Regions from separate parts of the Arthrobacter dokdonensis genome, predicted to be linked through region 2. Evidence: predicted binding sites of a transcription regulator. Region 2 holds the regulator's gene; the other holds the start of a gene.
What was found. Region 2 encodes LexA, which represses DNA repair genes until DNA is damaged. Its sites were predicted from a motif close to TCGAACANNTGTTCGA; they were not measured.

Region 1: a site for LexA is predicted at 6,012-6,027, ahead of DMB86_RS02120 (DUF222 domain-containing protein). Genes of this name have one in related genera too.

Annotation. Positions count from the first base shown of each region.
Region 1 covers NZ_CP029642.1:465,195-473,922, reverse strand. The annotation lists gene DMB86_RS02145 (ABC transporter permease) at 1-804, opposite strand, end outside; gene DMB86_RS02140 (sensor histidine kinase) at 983-2,281, shown strand; gene DMB86_RS02135 (response regulator transcription factor) at 2,278-2,928, shown strand; partial or broken gene DMB86_RS20825 (C40 family peptidase) at 3,097-3,693, shown strand; gene DMB86_RS20820 (hypothetical protein) at 3,714-4,418, opposite strand; gene DMB86_RS02125 (multidrug effflux MFS transporter) at 4,602-5,840, shown strand; gene DMB86_RS02120 (DUF222 domain-containing protein) at 6,071-8,560, shown strand.
Region 2 covers NZ_CP029642.1:1,906,336-1,915,063, reverse strand. The annotation lists gene DMB86_RS08530 (histidinol-phosphate transaminase) at 1-521, opposite strand, end outside; gene DMB86_RS08525 (LysM peptidoglycan-binding domain-containing protein) at 900-1,298, opposite strand; gene lexA (transcriptional repressor LexA) at 1,662-2,405, shown strand; gene DMB86_RS08515 (ATP-dependent DNA helicase) at 2,603-4,672, opposite strand; gene hflX (GTPase HflX) at 4,665-6,317, opposite strand; gene DMB86_RS08505 (class I SAM-dependent methyltransferase) at 6,475-7,107, shown strand; gene dapF (diaminopimelate epimerase) at 7,108-8,028, opposite strand; gene miaA (tRNA (adenosine(37)-N6)-dimethylallyltransferase MiaA) at 8,087-8,728, opposite strand, start outside.

The DNA of each region.
Region 1 (8,728 bases), 1.4 Mb from region 2:
GGCGGAGATGCCATACAGGAACGCCTGCATCATCAACAGTGAGCCGTTCTCGCTCTTGTAGCCACCCAAGCCCTGGAAGGCGCCGCTTCGGTTGGTGCTCACGGTGCCGGCCGCGGCGTTGGCCGCTGCAGCATCAACGGAAGCGCCGGCGTCGTACGTCACGGCGACCGTGGTGGCGAGCTGGGCCGGATCGCTGAGGTGGGCCAGCTTGGACCAGGTGGGCAGCGTGGTCCAGACCACCGAGGTGTGCGAGTACCACTGGTCGGGCACCACGGCGGAGACCTTCAACGTGCTCCCTCCCAGCGTCACGGCGGCGCCCACGGCCAGGTGGAGGTCCTTCGCCACGTTGTCACCGATGATGACGGTGGAATCGCTGAGGCCCGACGGCGCGATCCCGGCCTTGGCGCCCCCCTCGCCCACACCGAACACGGCCACGTTGGTGGTCCCTGTTTTCCTGCCTGGCGCGGCGGCGTCGGCCCCCTGGAAGCGGGTCTGGCTGATGCCCAGCGGGATCGCGGAGGAGACGCCGGGCTGCTTGGCCCAAGTGTCGACCTGCGCCTGCGTGACCTGGCTTTCGGTGAAGGAGACCTTCGGGTCGTTGGTTCCCGGTGCCCCGAACACCAGCTGGTCCACGGGGGCCTGCACCGACCTGCCGAGATCGGCGATGGAGGAGGTGGACTGGTTGCCCAGCCCGGCGGTCAGGCCGGAGAGCAGGACCAGCAGCAGGCTGATCAAGGCCACCACGCCGCCCATCAGGGCGAAGCGGCCCTTGGCGAAACGGATGTCTCGGATGGCGAGGAACATGTGCGCACCTTCTTTCATTTATGGCCCGGACGGGCCGTTTTTTCCTTTAGTTCCACTGTCCTTCCATTCCGGGCCGCTTCCATCGCAGGCTTGGATGGTCTGCCCGGGCCCGATGGTTGAACCCGCAGTCAACCATTCAGTTGATACGGCCGGCGGGCGCACGGCCTAAGCTGGTGGCATGTCTGCCCTGAACGACCCGCCCGTGACAAGTGCTGCCATCCTGCGCTTCCTGCGCGTGGCGCTGCACGTGGGATTCGCCATCCTGCTGGCCGTGGCGGCGGCCCGGCTGCTTGCCGCGCACCTGGACGGGACCGAACGGTACGCGCTGCTCGGCCTGGCAGTGCTGCTGGCCGCCGTCTACCTGGTGGGGACCGTCGCGGAAAAGCGCTTCTCCACCGGCCGCGCCGCCCGGAACCCGCGCCGCCACGCCTACCTGTGGCTGGCCCTGGTCACCGTCCTGTGGGCGGCGCTGATGGTCGGTTCGGCGGAATTTTCCTGGCTCGCGTTTCCCTTGTTCTTCCTGCACCTGCACCTGCTGCCGCGCTGGGCCGGGAACGCGATGGTCATCATCATGACCGCCGGCGTGATTGCTGCCCAGTGGCTGGCCGGCGGCGCGGCCCACCCGCCGCTGGCCGCCGTGCTGGGCCCCCTCTTCGGCGCGGGCTTTGCCGTGGTCACCTCCAAGGCCTACCGGATGCTGTACCAGGAAGGTGAAAACCAGCGCCGCGCCGCCGACGAGCTGCGCCGCACCCGCGCCGAACTGTCCGCCAGCCAGCATGAGGCAGGCGTCCTGGCGGAGCGCGCCCGGCTGGCCGGCGAAATCCACGACACGCTGGCTCAGGGCTTTTCCTCCATCGTCCTGGTGGCCCGGGCGGCAGGACGCTCGCTGGCCTCGGGCGACCTCGGCTCGGCCCGGGAAAGCCTCGCCATGGTGGAGGCCACGGCCGCGGAAAACCTGGCCGAGGCCCGCAGCTTTGTGCGCGGCCTGTCCTCGCCGGCGCTCGAGGGCACCTCCCTCGTGCAGTCCCTGGCGCGCCTCTGCGAGAAGACGCAGCTGGCGGCGGCGGCACGCGGCGTGAACCTCAGCTGCACCTTCCGGGCGGACGGGGACCCCGTGGACCTCCCGCAGCCGTACCGGGTCACCCTGCTGCGCGCCGCGCAGGCGAGCCTCGCCAACGTCTGGCTCCACGCCAAGGCCGGCACCGCCGTCGTCAGCCTGGCCTACCTGGACACGGAGGTGACCCTGGACGTGTACGACGACGGACGGGGCTTTGACCCCTCAGCGCTGGCCGCCGCCGTGGCAGGGCGCGCGGACGGGAGCGGGTTCGGGCTGGAGTCCCTGCGGCAGCGGGTGGCGGCGCAAAGCGGGTCCCTCGAGATAGAGTCGGCACCGGGCGAAGGCACCGTGGTGGCCGTCAGGCTGCCGCTGGCTTCGTCGCCGCCGGCGGCGACGAACGACAATGAAGGGGCGGCATGATGGAAATACGGATTCTGCTCGTGGACGACCACCCAGTGGTTCGCGCCGGGCTGCGCGCCATGCTGACCGACTTTGAAGGTTTCACGGTGGTGGCCGAGGCGCCCGAAGGCGCCGCCGCCATCAAGGAAATCGAGCGGCTGCAGACCCTGGGCGAGCCCCTGGACGTGGTCCTCATGGACCTGCAAATGGGGGCCGGCATGGACGGGGTCACCGCCACCAGGGCCATCAAGGCGCTTTCGTCCGCGCCACCCGTGCTGATCCTGACGACCTACGACACCGACGCCGACATTCTGGCCGCCGTCGAGGCCGGGGCCAGCGGCTACATGCTCAAGGACGCCCCGCCGGAACAGATCCGCGCGGCCGTCCAGCAGGCGGCGGCCGGGCAGACCGCGCTGGCGCCGGAGGTGGCGGCCCGCCTCATGGGACGCATCCGCAACCCGGAACCGGTGCTGTCCACGCGCGAGGTCCAGCTGCTGGAGCTGCTCGCCACCGGCATGAGCAACAAGGCCATGGCGAAGCAGCTGTTCATCTCCGAGGCCACCGTCAAGACGCACCTGGTGCACATCTACGACAAGCTCGGCGTGGACAACCGCACCGCCGCCATCTCAGTGGCCGCCCAGCGCCGCATCATCCGCACCGGCGGTTGAGCCTGTCGAAACCCGGTAACGGGGCCGCGGTGGCCGAATCTGTGCGACACGCCGGGAGGCTAAGTGCGCTTAAGGGACATTGTGTGAATATGGGAAAATCCTGTTTGCTTTTGAGTATCCGGCGTAAGCTCGGGCCTAACGATTGCATTGAAGCAGGGGGACCTGTAAATGGCGTTTCCACGGGAGAAGTCTCGGCCGTTCCATTTGGGCATGGCGGTTGCGTGCATGCTGCTGGCCTCCGGCGGTTTTGTGGGTGCCGGATACGCCGGCACTTCCGTGGCGGACAACGCTTTGGCCGGGCCAACCCGGCATCCGGTTCCGGCCGGCTCCAATCCACCGCCCGCTTCCTCACTTGATTCCTTTGCGCCCCCGGGCGCAGCCATCAAGGTCATATTCGCCGACACCTTGATCCTGTCGCGCAAGCCCGCGCCCAGAACGGTTTTCGATCTCACAAACCCTGGTGGAGAACTGTCGGGACCGGGGGATCCCGCCGAAGCCCTGCTCGGGGGCATTGCCGACTTTTCACCCGAATTCATCTCGCAGGTCCGCCAGGAGATAGTGGCCGCCGCCTTCGTGGGACTGGGCCATAGCTATGTGTGGGGCGGGACCAGTTTTTCCTCGGGGTGGGACTGTTCAGGGTTTGTGCAGTGGGCCTACGCCCAGGCCGGCATAGCACTGCCGCGCACGGAGCAGTGGGTTCCCATGGTCAAGACCAACACCCCACAGCCTGGCGACATCGTGGTCCAAAACCCGGATGGCCCCGACCACTGGTCGCACATTGGCATCTACATTGGCGGCGGCCTGATGATCAGTGCGCTCAATCCCTCGGTGGGAACCATCATGCATACGCCGGCGTCGACCAGCAGTTCCTCCACGTACTTCACGATGCCCGGGTTCGCGAGCCTGGACCAGAAGGCAGCGAAGGACCATGCCCTGGCGGACAGGGCGGCTGCCGCGAAGAACGCAGTGGCCAAGGCTGTCGCTGAGAGTGCGGGCAAGGTCTCACCGAAGCCCAAGGCCACGGAAACCGCCCGTCCAAGCGTGAGCACGCGTCCCACGCCGAGTGCGGCGGCGAAGCCAACACCGAGTGCGACGGCGACACCCACACCCACTGCGGCGACGAAGCCAACACCCACTGCCAGCGCGACGCCAAGCCCCAGCCCGACGCCAAGCGCCAGCGCGACGGCGGAGCCGACGCCCAGCCCCAGCGCGACGGCGGAGCCGACGCCCAGTGCCAGCGCGACGGCGGAGCCGACGCCCAGTGCCAGCCCGACGCCAAGCCCCAGCCCGTCGCCAAGCGCCAGCGCGACGCCGAAGACGGAACCCAGCGCGGGCCACACGGGAAGCGTCCCCGCGGACACGACGCCTGCGCCAACTAAATGTGCGCCTGTGGCAACGGAGCACCCGGCTGCCACGGCCGCCCTGCCGGCAGGTCCGACGTCGGGCGCCACCCCCTGTTTGAACCCGACATCGAGCTCAGCCTCGCCCATGCCCACGGAGTCCACGGCGTCAGTGAACTAAGCGGCGTAACATTTGGGCTCTGGAATCAAGCCCCGATCCGGCAGGGCACGCGAGCCGCTGTCCTGCATCTTCCACCGACGCGCCTCCGGGGCGCCTCCAGCGGTAGTGTGGGCAAGTTCTTCCCGATCCGCCTGACCTCTGAAGGATGGTCCATGACCGCAGTGAACCCCGACGACGCCTTCCGCTCGCGACTGCGGCTTTCCGGCAGCAAGGACCGGGTCATACTTGTGATGGCTCTCGGAATCCTCAGCGCCGTCAGTCCCATGGCAACCGACATGTACCTGGCGTCGATGCCGCGGGTGGCCGACTATTACCAAACTTCTGCTTCCGCAGTTCAGCTGACCTTGACCACGTACATGGTGGGCATGGCCGTCGGACAGTTCCTGCTCGGCCCAATCTCGGACATGGTCGGGCGGCACCGATTGATGGTGGCGGGCAACGTTTTGTTTTTGGCCACCTGCCTGGCCATCGTGGTGGCTCCCAGCATCGGCGTCGTCATTGCCCTCCGCGCGGTTCAGGGTGTCTCTGGTGCCGCGGGCGTGGTGATAGCGCGGGCCGTCGTCTCAGATATAGTGACAGACCGCCAGGCGGCCAAGCTCTTCTCAGTCCTGGCAACCATTACTTCCCTCGCACCTGTCGTTGCGCCACTGCTCGGCGGTGTCATCGCCAGTGTCGCCCCGTGGCAGGTTGCCTTCTGGGCGCTTGCAGGTTTCGGGCTGCTGATGCTGGCCGGATCGGTGTTTGTGGTTCCGGAGACCCTGCCGGTGCACAAGCGCCACCGTGGCGGCCTGGCCGGCGTCGTAAGCATCTCCTTGGGGGTCATGCGCAACCGCGCGTTCATGGCCTACTCGCTGGCGTTTGGGTTTACTTTCGGGTCTCTGTTCTCCTACATTTCCGCCTCGTCCTTCGTGCTGCAAAGCGTGCTTGGCTTCTCAGCGTTGGGCTACTCGGTGATCTTTGCGGTCAATGCTGGAGGCTCCATCGTGGGAGCCCTTGTCAACACAAGGCTTGTGGATCGGATCGAGCCGGGACTGATCCTACGGACGGCGATCACGACGGCATGCGTGGTCAATATCGCGGGTCTCGCCCTCATTCTGGCGGGCGTTACCGGCTGGCCCACGCTGGTCCACCTCTTCGTCAACCAGGCCTGCGTCGGCTTCATTATGGGCAACGCCGTCGCCATGGCGCAGGGCCGCGTGCCCGGGCGGGCGGGCGCCGGCTCGGCGGTGCTCGGGACCGTCCAGTTCCTTTTCGGTGGCCTGGTAAGTCCCCTGACCGGCATCGCCGGGCAGCACACCGCCGTTCCGATGGCCGTATCAATGGCAATCTGCTCCTCATTGGCCCTTTGTGCGGTTGCTGCAGCGGGACGCCTGGCGCGCCGTGAGGGCTGAATCCGCCACCTGGTGGTCGTCCGACGTGGCCGAGGTGCGGTCCGGTGATCCAGGCCACGCGCCGGCGGTCGAGCCTGTTGACTCCCCGCCCCGGCGGTAGGGCCCGTCAGTACTCCGATGGTGGAGCCGCTGGGTCCGGGGATTGGTGGCGTGGGCGGGGCGGAAACTGTTTAGAACTAATGTTCTAGAAACTATTGAGAGTGTGGTATATAGGGCGTAGGCTTGGTGTCATGGACAGGCCGGAGAGCGGCCCCGGCAGCGGGGGAGTTCCCGCCACAGCGGATGTGGCGGCCCTCATCGCCGCCGTGTCCCTTCCCTCCATTGAACCCTTCGGCCCCGACACGCCCGGGCTGGCCGGGCTGCCGGCGTACACCCGGCACCCGGCCCCGGAGCCGGAACCGGCCTCGCGGGTCCAGGTCGCGCGCACCGTGCAGGACGCCACCATCGCCGCCCTGGCCGCGGTGCGGGTCCTGGAGGGGAGGACCGCGGCGTTGAAGGCGGCCCTGCTCGCCCGCCACCTGGCCGCCGCCGCCGTCGAATCGGCCGCGGTGGCCCTGGATCCGTGGCAGGCCGGGCTGGGCGAAGCCTCCGCGACCGCCGAGATCGCCACGACCCTGTGCATCGCCCAGGGCAGCGCGGCCGCCCTGGCCCGCCAGGCCGTGGAACTGCTCGCCCACCACCCCGAGACCCTTACCGCCCTGGAAACCGGCACCCTGTCCTGGCGGCACGCATGCACGGTCCTGGGTGAAACCGGCACCCTGGCCCAAACCCCGTCCCTGGCCCCGGCCGACATCACCGCGTTCGAGTCCCGCCTGCTCGCCGCCGCGCCGGGCACCACCGCCGGCGGGTTCGCCTCCCGGGCCCGGCGGATGCGCGAGGGCCTGCACCCGGAAACCCTCACCACCCGCACCCGCCAGGCCATCGCCAAACGCTCCCTCACCCTCGAACCGGGCAAGGACGGCATGTCCTGGCTGACCCTGCACATCCCCGCCCCGGCAGCCCAGGGCGCCTACGTCCAATGCACGCGCCTCGCCCGGACCCAACAAGGCCCCGACGAACACCGCACCCCCGGCCAACTCCAAGCCGACACCGCCACCCTCCTCCTCCTAAACCAACCCCTCCCCACCACCACCAACGAAGGCACCACCAACACCACCGGCGGCAGCAACGCCGGAACCAACGGCGGAACCACCGGCGGGCTCAGCGACAGCGACAGTAACGCCGGAACCACCCGCGGAACCACCGCCGGGCTCAGCAACAGCGACAACCGCACGACCGGCGCAGACAGCGACAGGAGCAACGGCGGCTCAAGCAGCACCGGCGGAAGCAACGGCAACACCCGCCACGACGGGCCCGGAGGAAACAATGCCGGCGGCGCCGCTGGCGCTCCGGACGGCAGCCACACTGTGGCCGGCGGCCGCAATGGCGGGCCTGTCGGCGGCCCGTACGTGGGTGCACGGTTCATCAGCGACCCGTTCTCGGGCCAGATCCTGGACATGTACACCATCACCAGCCCCACCCCGATGGAAGAGGGCCGGTATACCGGGTTGACGCTGGTGGACGTGGTCCCGGACTGGGCCCACGGGCCCTCGCACGAAGTGATCGGGCCCCTGACCCGGGACGCCGACGCCCGCGCCAGGGCCTGGGAGACCAACCCGGAAAACATCCCCCTGACCGGAACCCTCTGCCCCGACACCCCACCCGGCACCGGCAGCACCGGCACGGCATCCGGCACCGGCGGCACGGTCGGAGGCTCCGTGATGCGGGACGGTCATGCCCGAGGGGACGGTTCCGTCCCGGGCGGCGGCACGAATGGAGCCACCAACGGCGGCACGGGCGGCGGCTCCGGTGTCACCGGTGGCATGATTGGGGAGCTGGTTGCCGGGCTTGCCGGCGCCCTGGTGGACGGGGTGGTCGACGGGTTGCTGGAGGATCCCGTGCAGGACTACCTGGACCAGCTCGAGGCCGCCCGCAACGGGGCGGCGATCACCGGGCCTCCGCTGCCGGGCGCGCAGGTGATCATCACGGTCCCGGTCCTGGGCCTGCTCGGAGCCACGAACGAACCGGCGCAGCTGGCCGGGCACGGGCCGATCCCGGAGGAAACCGCCCGCAGGCTCCTGGCGAACGCCGGGGCGTTCCTGCGCGTGCTCACCGATCCCGTCACCAACGTGCCCCTGGCGGAGCTGGCCCCGGAACGGTACCGGCTGCGGGAAGCCGAGAAAACCCTGCTGCGGGCGTTGAACGAGACGTGTTCGTTCCCGAACTGCACCAACCCGGCCATCACCGCCGACATCGACCATGTCATCGCCTACGGCCAGGGCGGGCCCACCACAAGGGCCAACACCCACCCGGGCTGCCGCCTCCATCACGCGCTGCGTCACTTCCGTGACGACAAGGACCGCCACGGCCGCTACCGCCAGGACCGGGACCCGGACCGGGCCGGGATCAAGCTGCGCGGCTGGAAGCCCTGCACCACCGCCGACGGGCGCGTGGGCTGGACCTCGCCCACCGGCAAATACCACGCCCCCGCACCCCGCGACACCCAGCCACCGGCCTACCCCAAATGGCTCAAAAAACGCCTCGCCAAAAACCCCAGCCACCACAAAAACCGCCCAACAACCGGCCCGGCACCCCGGATCGACCTAAGTCAAAGCCCCCTCGAAAGCCTCCTCGACTACAACTTCAAACACCCCAACAACAACAACCAACCCGACAGCTGACAGACCCAGCCACCGGGACCAGGGTCTCGACGCCCCCGCAGAGATCGCAGCCCGACCACCGGGCCCAGGGTCTCGACGCCCTCGCAGAGCTCGGTGCTCGACCACGGGGTGGCCAATGAACCAGGACGGTGCAGGCCTGCTGGACACGGAACCTTTCATGCTTCAATC
Region 2 (8,728 bases):
GCCGTGCCCGTCGGGTTGTTGGGTGAGCAAAGGAACACCACGTTGGGGGCGAGGGACCGCACCTGCTCGGCGGCGGACGCCGCGGAAAGGCTGAAGCCGTTCCCCCGGGTGCCTGCGACGTAGGCGGTGCCGGTACCGCTGGCCAGCAACGGGTACATCGAATAAGTGGGGGGAAATCCCATGGCGCTGCGTCCGGGGCCCCCGAACGCCTGGAGGAGCTGCTGGAGGACCTCGTTCGAGCCGTTGGCGGCCCAAATGTTGTCTGCCGTCAGGCCGTGGCCCAGATATGCGGCGAGGGCCCTGCGCAGTTCGGTGAACTCCCGGTCCGGGTAGCGGTTCAGCCCGTCCAGTTCATCCGCAACGGCCTTGAGGATGGCTTCCTTGGCATCCAGCGGAACGCCGAAGGTGTTCTCATTGACGTTGAGGAGGATGGGAACGTCCAGCTGCGGGGCGCCATAGGGATGCTGGCCGCGCAAATCGTCGCGAAGCGGCAACTGGCTGAGGCGTTCAAACTGGTCCATGCTTCCAGTTTAAGTGGCAGGGCCGTGGGAAGAGAACTTGTGACGTCCCATGCCCCCCCGACCTGTACCCATCACGCCCCGCAGGGAGCGGGTGGTGGGCCCACAGCCGCGAGGGACCCGCTGGGAGCCTGCGAGCAGTGGGAGCGGGTGGTGGGCCCACAGCCGCGAGGGACCCGCTGGGAGCCTGCGAGCAGTGGGAGCGGGTGGTGGGCCCACAGCCGCGAGGGACCCGCTGGGAGCCTGCGAGCAGTGGGAGCGGGTGGTGGGCCCACAGCCGCGAGGGACCCGCTGGGAGCCTGCGAGCAGTGGGAGCGGGTGGTGGGCCCACAGCCGCGAGGGACCCGCTGGGAGCCTGCGAGCAGTGGGAGCGGCTGGGGACTATTTGCCCAGCGGCACGTACAGGCGCTGTCCGGCCTGGAGGACGCCGCTGCCTAGTTCGTTCAGGGTCACAATGTCGGCCACGACGTCACGGACGTCACGGGTGGAGTCAGCGGCCGCCGCGATGGACCACAGGCTGTCGCCCTGGAGCACAGTGACGGGTACGGTGGACGCGGCCAGGCCCGCGGCACTGTCCTTGGTGGCCGCATTCGCGGGGCTGGCCAGGGAGCCCAGCACGAACGCCAACAGAGCAAACGCCAGGACGGCTGTGACCGCCAGGGCAGGAAGCCCCAGCAGCAGCATGCGGCCGCGGCGCGTCAGCCGCAGCGGCATGGTTGCGGGCGCCTGGAAGGCCGCCGCTCCGACGGGGCTTGCATGGGAAATCACCAATGCACTCATGACTTTGTTCCTTTCGCGCCAGGGGCCTGTCACCTGTGGTCCCAGGGGGAACCGCAAAAGCTTCTGGCGACCGGACTTCCATACGCTGTTCGTTCGATAGAACATATGTTCTATCTTCGTAGTATCAGTTTTAGCATCTATTAACGACTCCTGCCAAGACTCGATAGAACAAATGTTTGAAATTCGTCCATCGCGGGCTTAATCTTGAGGTACAGGATGCGCCAACAGGAGCCAACAGGAGCAGTCCACCAGCAGGCACTGACATTGAGCGGGCCCGGAGTTGCACCGAGCGGCACCGGGCGGCACCGACCCAGAGCAGGCACCGACATTATTGGCTGCATCCGCAGAAAGGATCGAAGGAACATGGCACTACCCGAACCTCCGCATCGAATCCCGCAGGCTCCCAGCCGGGCCGGCATGAAAGGGCTGACGGTGCGGCAGAAGAAGATTCTGGAATGCATCCAACGCTCCATCGCCGACAAGGGATATCCGCCGTCCATGAGGGAGATTGGCGACGACGTGGGACTGGCAAGTCTCTCCAGCGTCACCCACCAGCTCACACAGCTCGAACGCCACGGCTACCTGCGCCGCGACCCCAAGCGCCCGCGCGCCATGGAAGTGCTCATCCCCCTGGTCATCGACAACGGCGTCGTGGCCATCGAAGGCGTCAACGAGCCGGAACAGGTCCGCAGTTCCAATGGCCTGAACTTTGCCCAGCTGAGCAGTTCCTCGGACACTGCCTTTGTCCCGCTTGTGGGCCGGATCGCAGCGGGCGGGCCCATCCTCGCGGACCAGGTGGTTGACGACATCATGCCCCTCCCGCGCCAGATTGTGGGCAGCGGTGAGCTGTTCATGCTCAAGGTGGCCGGCGATTCCATGATTGACGCCGCAATCTGCGACGGAGACTGGGTGGTTGTCCGCCGGCAGAACTCGGCCAACAACGGTGACATTGTCGCCGCCCTGCTGGAGGACGAAGCAACGGTCAAGACCTTCCGCCAGCGCGACGGACACACGTGGCTGCTGCCACAGAACACGCGATACGAGCCCATCCTCGGTGACGAGGCCACGGTCATGGGCAAGGTCGTCTCCGTCCTCCGCAGCCTGTAGACGTTCCCCGCGGGACCCAGCAGCGCCCCCGGCAACCAGGCCGGGGGCGCTTCCGTGTTGTTGACGTGCGCGAACCGAAGCGGCGGAGCCGGCATTTTTTGTAGGAGGCGTAATGGAGACGCCAAAGGCCGCCCGCGGCCGACGCGTCGGATAGCCGACGGAAAAATGTCGGGCCGGCGCCGCAAACGGCGAAGCGGCTACTTCCCGGACAGCCTTTGGAGCGCCGCGAGGGCCACGGAGCGGTCCTTGGTGGACCAGAACGGCGGCAGGGCGGCACGCAGAAAGCCGCCGTAGCCGGCGTTTGCCAGACGGGAATCGAGGACCGCCACCACGCCGCGGTCGCTGCTGGAACGGATCAGCCGGCCCACGCCCTGTGCCAGCCGGATGGCGGCATGCGTTGCGGAAATGGCGATGAACCCGTCCCCGCCGCTTTGGGCCACGGCCCGCGCACGTGCTGTCACGAGGGGGTCGTCCGGACGCGGGAACGGGATCCGGTCGATGACCACCAGCCGGCAGGAAGCGCCTTGGACGTCCACTCCCTGCCACAAGGACATGGTGCCAAACAGGCACGTGTCCGGCTCGTCGGAAAACTCCTTGATGAGCCCGGCCATGGACGAATCCCCTTGGCACAGGATCCTGACCTTGAGCTTTTTGCGCAGCTTTTCCGCGGCGTCCTCCGCCGCCCTCCGGGAGGAGAAGAGCGCCAAGGTACCGCCGCCGGCGGCAGTGATGAGCGCCTCCAACTCGGCCAGCTGTTCGGGAGAATTGCCGAAGCCCGGCTTGGCCAGGTGAGCCGCCACGTACAACATGCCCTGTTTGGGGTAGTCAAACGGTGAGCCGACGTCGGCTCCCGTCCAGGCCGGTGCGTTCGCACCCAGCAGGCCAAGGCCGCCGGCCGTGGCCTGGAACGACTCGCCGATGGCCAGGGTGGCGGAGGTGAGCACCACTGTATGGTCGGAAAAGAGGCCCTCACGGAGTTTGCCTGCCACGCTGAGCGGGGCAATGTTGATGACGGGAGGTTCGCTGTCGTCGGCCTTTTGGTAGCCCTTGCCCGGGGCAAATGTTCCGGTCCGGGCGGTCCACACCACTTCGCGGGCATCCCGGGCGGTGAGCAGCCGTTCGCACAGGTCAAAGATCAGGTTCAACCGCGACCTGGCAATGGACCGGCCACCGTCCGCCGCTGCATTGCCGTCCGGCTTGGAGTCGGAGAGTGCCACGCGTGCGGCGTCGCGCAACTGTTCGATGGCGGCGGTGTGTTCCTCATTGAGCCCGTTGGGCAGCAGCCCGCTGGGCGTGCCGGAAAAGGCCATGTCCAGGGCCGTCGCGGCGGCGTGGAGCGCCTCCACCGAGACGCCGGTGTGCTTGCGTGTGCTTGATGCCGCGGCCTGGACCATCTGCACGGACAGCTGGCCGGTGACGGCCCCGGTGACGCGGTCCTGGAGCTCGTGGGCCTCGTCCACCACCACGACATCGTAGTCGGGCAGCACCGCAATGCCTTCAAAGGCGCTGATGGCCAACATGGCGTGATTGGTCACCACGATGTCCGCCTCGGCGCCCTTGGCCCGGGCCAGTTCGGAGAAGCAGACTTCCGCAAGGGGGCATTTCTGTGCACCCAGGCACTCCATCGAGGTGACCGAGACCTGGCGCCAGGCCTTGTCGGTGACGCCGGGCATGAGTTCGTCGCGGTCACCCGTTGGGGTGTCCTCGGCCCATTCGCGCAGCCGGACCACTTCCCGGCCCAACGGTGAGGACGGGCCCGACTTGGCGCCGGGCAGGTGCACCACGGTGGCGTCTTCGCCCAGGCTGAACAGGGCGCCCTCAGAGGAGTCCTCGGAGGGGAAACCGCCGCCAAGCTTATGCTTGCACACGTAGTTGCTGCGCCCCTTGACCAAGGCGACGTCGATGGGCCGCGGCAGCAGCGGCTCGAGCGCTGCCAGCAGCCGTGGCACGTCACGGCCCACGATCTGGGCCTGCAGGGCCAATGTGGCCGTGGCCACCACGGACGGTTTGTCGCTGGTCAGGGAATGCACGATCAACGGGATCAGGTAGGCCAGCGACTTGCCCGTTCCGGTGCCTGCCTGCACCAGCAGGTGGTCACCGCTTTCAATGGCTTCCACCACGCGTCGGACCATCTCGTGCTGGCCGTCGCGGCGCTGGCCGCCCATGGCTGCCACGGCGCTGTCCAGCAGTTCCAGCGCCTGGGCGGTCAGCGCCTCCGGGCTTTCAGCGTCGATGTCCGCGTCAGCCGTGGTGGCGGCCTCACTCATGCTGGACAAACGGCTCCACCTCGCTGGCCAGGTCCTCGCGGACCATGACCTTGGCAACCGTCCCTTCCTCGCCGTGTTCGACGCTGATGATCTCGGCGTCACTGCGGTGGAGGCGGTTCAGTACATCGCCGCGGTCGTAGGGAATGAGCAGCGTCAGGGCCACGCCCGGCCGCGGTATGGCCTCACTGATGGCAGCCAGGAGGTCATCGATCCCCTGCCCGGTGCGTGCCGAGACCACTACCGTGCGCGGCTCGCGCTGGCGCAGGCGTTCCACCACGAAGGGATCGGCGATGTCCGCCTTGTTCAGGACGATGATTTCCGCGATCTTCAGGGCGCCGACCTCGGCAAACACGGAGCGGACGGCCGCAATCTGGCCTTCCGGGTCCGGGTGGGAGGCGTCCACGATGTGCAGGATGAGGTCGGAATCGGCCACCTCTTCCAGGGTGGACCGGAATGCTTCCACCAGCTGCGTGGGCAGTGAGCGGACAAAACCCACCGTGTCCACGAGGGTGTAGCCGAGGCCGTCGGCCGTTTCGGTCTTTCTCACCGTGGGATCGAGGGTGGCGAACAGGGCGTTTTCCACCAGCACGCCGGCGTCGGTGAGCCGGTTGAGCAGCGAGGACTTTCCGGCGTTCGTGTAGCCGGCGATGGCCACGGACGGTACGGCGTTGCGCTTGCGGTTGGCCCGCTTGGTTTCCCGCGCCGGCTTCATGGCGGCGATTTCCCGGCGCAGCTTGGCCATGCGCGTGCGAATCTTGCGCCGGTCCAGTTCCATCTTGGTTTCACCGGGACCGCGGGATCCGATGCCGCCGCCGGCCGTGCCGACGCGGCCGCCGGCCTGCCGGGACATGGATTCGCCCCAGCCGCGCAGGCGCGGGAGGAGGTATTCCATCTGGGCCAGCTCGACCTGCGCCCGGCCCTCGCGGGACTGGGCGTGTTGGGCGAAGATGTCCAGGATCAGGGCCGTCCGGTCGATGACCTTGACCTTGACAACTTCCTCGAGCGTGCGCCGCTGTGAGGGGGCAAGGTCGCCGTCGATGATGACGGTGTCCGCGCCGGTGGCCTGCACAATGTCCTTCAGTTCCTGGGCCTTGCCCTGTCCCAGGTAAGTGGCGGGGTCCGGCTTGGCGCGGCGCTGGACCAGGCCGTCCAGGACTTCAGATCCGGCGGTTTCGGCCAGGGCAGCCAGTTCGCGCAACGAATTTTCGGCGTCGGCCATGGTGCCTTCGCTCCACAGCCCAGCCAGGACCACCCGTTCCAAACGAAGCTGGCGGTATTCGACTTCGGTGACGTCTTCGAGTTCGGTCGAAAGGCTGGCCGTGCGCCGCAGGGCGTTGCGATCGGACAGCTCCGTCTGGTCGCCGTCAAAGCTGTTGTGTCCGGAGTCCAGCGGCGAGAGTGCCTGGGCCCGGCCGATGATCGGGTGGGACACGCCTGCCCCGGACTGGGGGTCGTCGGCGTCGAGCCGTGCCTCCTCGCGGACGGCCCGGCCGGCGGCGGCGTCCTTGGCCAGGATGCGGTCAATGACGGCCTCGATCTCGGCGACGGATAGATCCGAGCCGGCATCCCCGGCGGAACCTGCGGCGGACGTGCCGCGGGGATCGTGGTCGTCGGAGGGACCGTGGGGTGCGGATGGGTTGGTCATGTTCTCCTTAGTGGGGTTATACCAATCGTAGTCCCGGGCACCGACAGGCACACCTTTGCCTGCTGTCCTGTGGATAAGGGCGACGGCCCGGCGGCAGCACCTCCCGCGGAGCGCCCAAATACCCCTTGGCCGCAATTGCCACTAATCTGGCAGGACTATGGGTACTCAGGGCGCAGATCATTATTTCACTTCACAGCCGTCAACGCCGCTGAAACGGCGTCCGCTGACGGTGTGGTTGGCTGGCGCCGAACGCACACTGCAGACCGCGGGCGGCATTTTCAGCCCGGACGGTGTGGACAAGGGCACCACCGTCCTGCTGAACGGTGCCCCGCCGCCGGCCGCCGAGGGAAACCTTCTGGACATTGGCTGCGGCTGGGGGCCGGTGGCGCTGACCCTGGCCCTGCGCTCCCCCGGCGCCGCCGTTCATGCGGTGGATGTCAACGAGCGCTCCATCGAACTCACCACCGACAACGCGAAGGCCCTGGGCCTGTCCAACGTCCACGCGTCCACGCCCGACGCCGTCGACCCGGAGCTGCGCTTCAACACCATCTGGTCCAATCCGCCCATCCGCGTCGGCAAGGCCGAGCTGCACTCCATCCTGCTGATGTGGCTGCCCCGGCTGGCCGACGGCGGCACCGCCTACCTGGTGGTGCAAAAGAACCTCGGCGCGGATTCCTTGCAGCGCTGGCTGGCCGCGGAACTGGACGAACGCTTCCCTGAGGCGAGCTTCAAGGTCTCCCGCGACTCAACGCACAAGGCGTTCCGGATCCTGAAGGTTGTCCGGCGGTAGCTAGGCAAGCACTCCGTCGGCCACGATCACGGCCGGCCCGCTCAGCTCGACGTGTTCGCGGCCGTCCGCACCGGGAAAGAAGCGCACGCCCACCGTCCCGCCCGGCACGGCCACGGCCCAGTCGTCCGGGGCGGTGGCGCCGGCCCAGAAGCGGGTCGCGACCGCCGCCGCGCAGGCCCCCGTGCCGCAGGAGAGGGTCTCCCCGACGCCACGCTCGTGCACGCGCATGGTGATGTGGCCGACGTCGTCCGTCACCAGGGGATCGGCAGGCACGGCAAATTCAACGTTGGTCCCGTAGGGCGGGACGGGGGTCACGGCCGGCGCCGCGCCGAGCCGTGTGCCCTCAAGTTCGGCGAGGTCCGCCAGGGCCACCACCGTGTGCGGGTTGCCCATGCTCACCGACAGGGCCGGGCGGGCCACGTCCAGGCCGGCGGCCTCCACGAGCGAATCCGTGCCGCGTTCCCCGGCCTGCTCGGGGAAGATGAACTCCCAGGGTCCCATGTCGACGCGGTAGCCGGTCCCCGTCCGGGCCACGACCTTGACGCCGCCGCGGGTGCCGATGGTCAACGCCTCCCCCTCGGCGAGGGAGGCCAGGCCCTGGTCGATCAGGAAATGCACAAAGACCCGCACGCCGTTGCCGCACATCTCGGACAGCGAGCCGTCGCCGTTGCGGTAGTCCATGAACCATTCGGCGTCGGGGTTGTCCGCGAGCAGCGCCGCGCCTTCCGGCAGGTGCATGGAGCGCACGGCGCGTATGAGCCCGTCGCCACCAATCCCGCGGTGGCGGTCGCACAACAGCGCCACCTGCTCCGGGGCGATGTCGCGTTCCCCGTCGGGGTCGGCGACGAGGACGAAGTCGTTGCCGGTGCCGTGGCCCTTGGCAAAACGGAGCCCGGTCAATGGCACAGCTGCTTCAGTCATCGGGGAACCCTTTCATGGAACAAGCTTATGGCACAGGCGTACGACGCCGGGCGGCCGCTCAAGCGCCCCGCCCACCTTGGGCGTGGCTCACCAGGGCGGCCGCGGCGTCCACGAGACCGGGCCCGGACCAATCGAGCCACTGCACGCGCGGGTCGGCACGGAACCAGGTCAGCTGGCGGCGGGCAAACTGGCGGGTGGCCGTGATCGTGTCCTCCGCGGCGGCCGCCGCGGTGGATGCGCCGTCGATGACGCGCAGGAATTGCTGGTAGCCGAGGGCCTTCCGCGCCGTCCGTCCTTCGCGCAGGCCCTGCGGAATGAGCGCCTCGACCTCGGCCTGCAGCCCGGCGTCCACCATGGCGTGCACCCGGGCGGCCAGCCGCAGGTGGAGCTCGGAGCGGTCCCCGTTCAGCCCGATCTGCAGCGTGGGCTGGACATGTTGCCGGCGCGGCATGAAGGAGCTGAACGGGCGCCCCGTCAGCTCGTGCACTTCCAGGGCCCGGACCACGCGCTTGCCGTCGCCGATGCGCGCGGCGGAGACCGGATCCACCACCGCCAGGCGGGCCGCGAGCGGCGCCAGCCCGCCTGCGTCGAGCTCGGCTTCCAGGCGGGCGCGCACCTGCGCGTCGGTGCCGGGGAACTCCAACACGTCCAAGGCGGCGCGCACGTACAGTCCGGAGCCGCCCACCAGGATGGGCAGCTT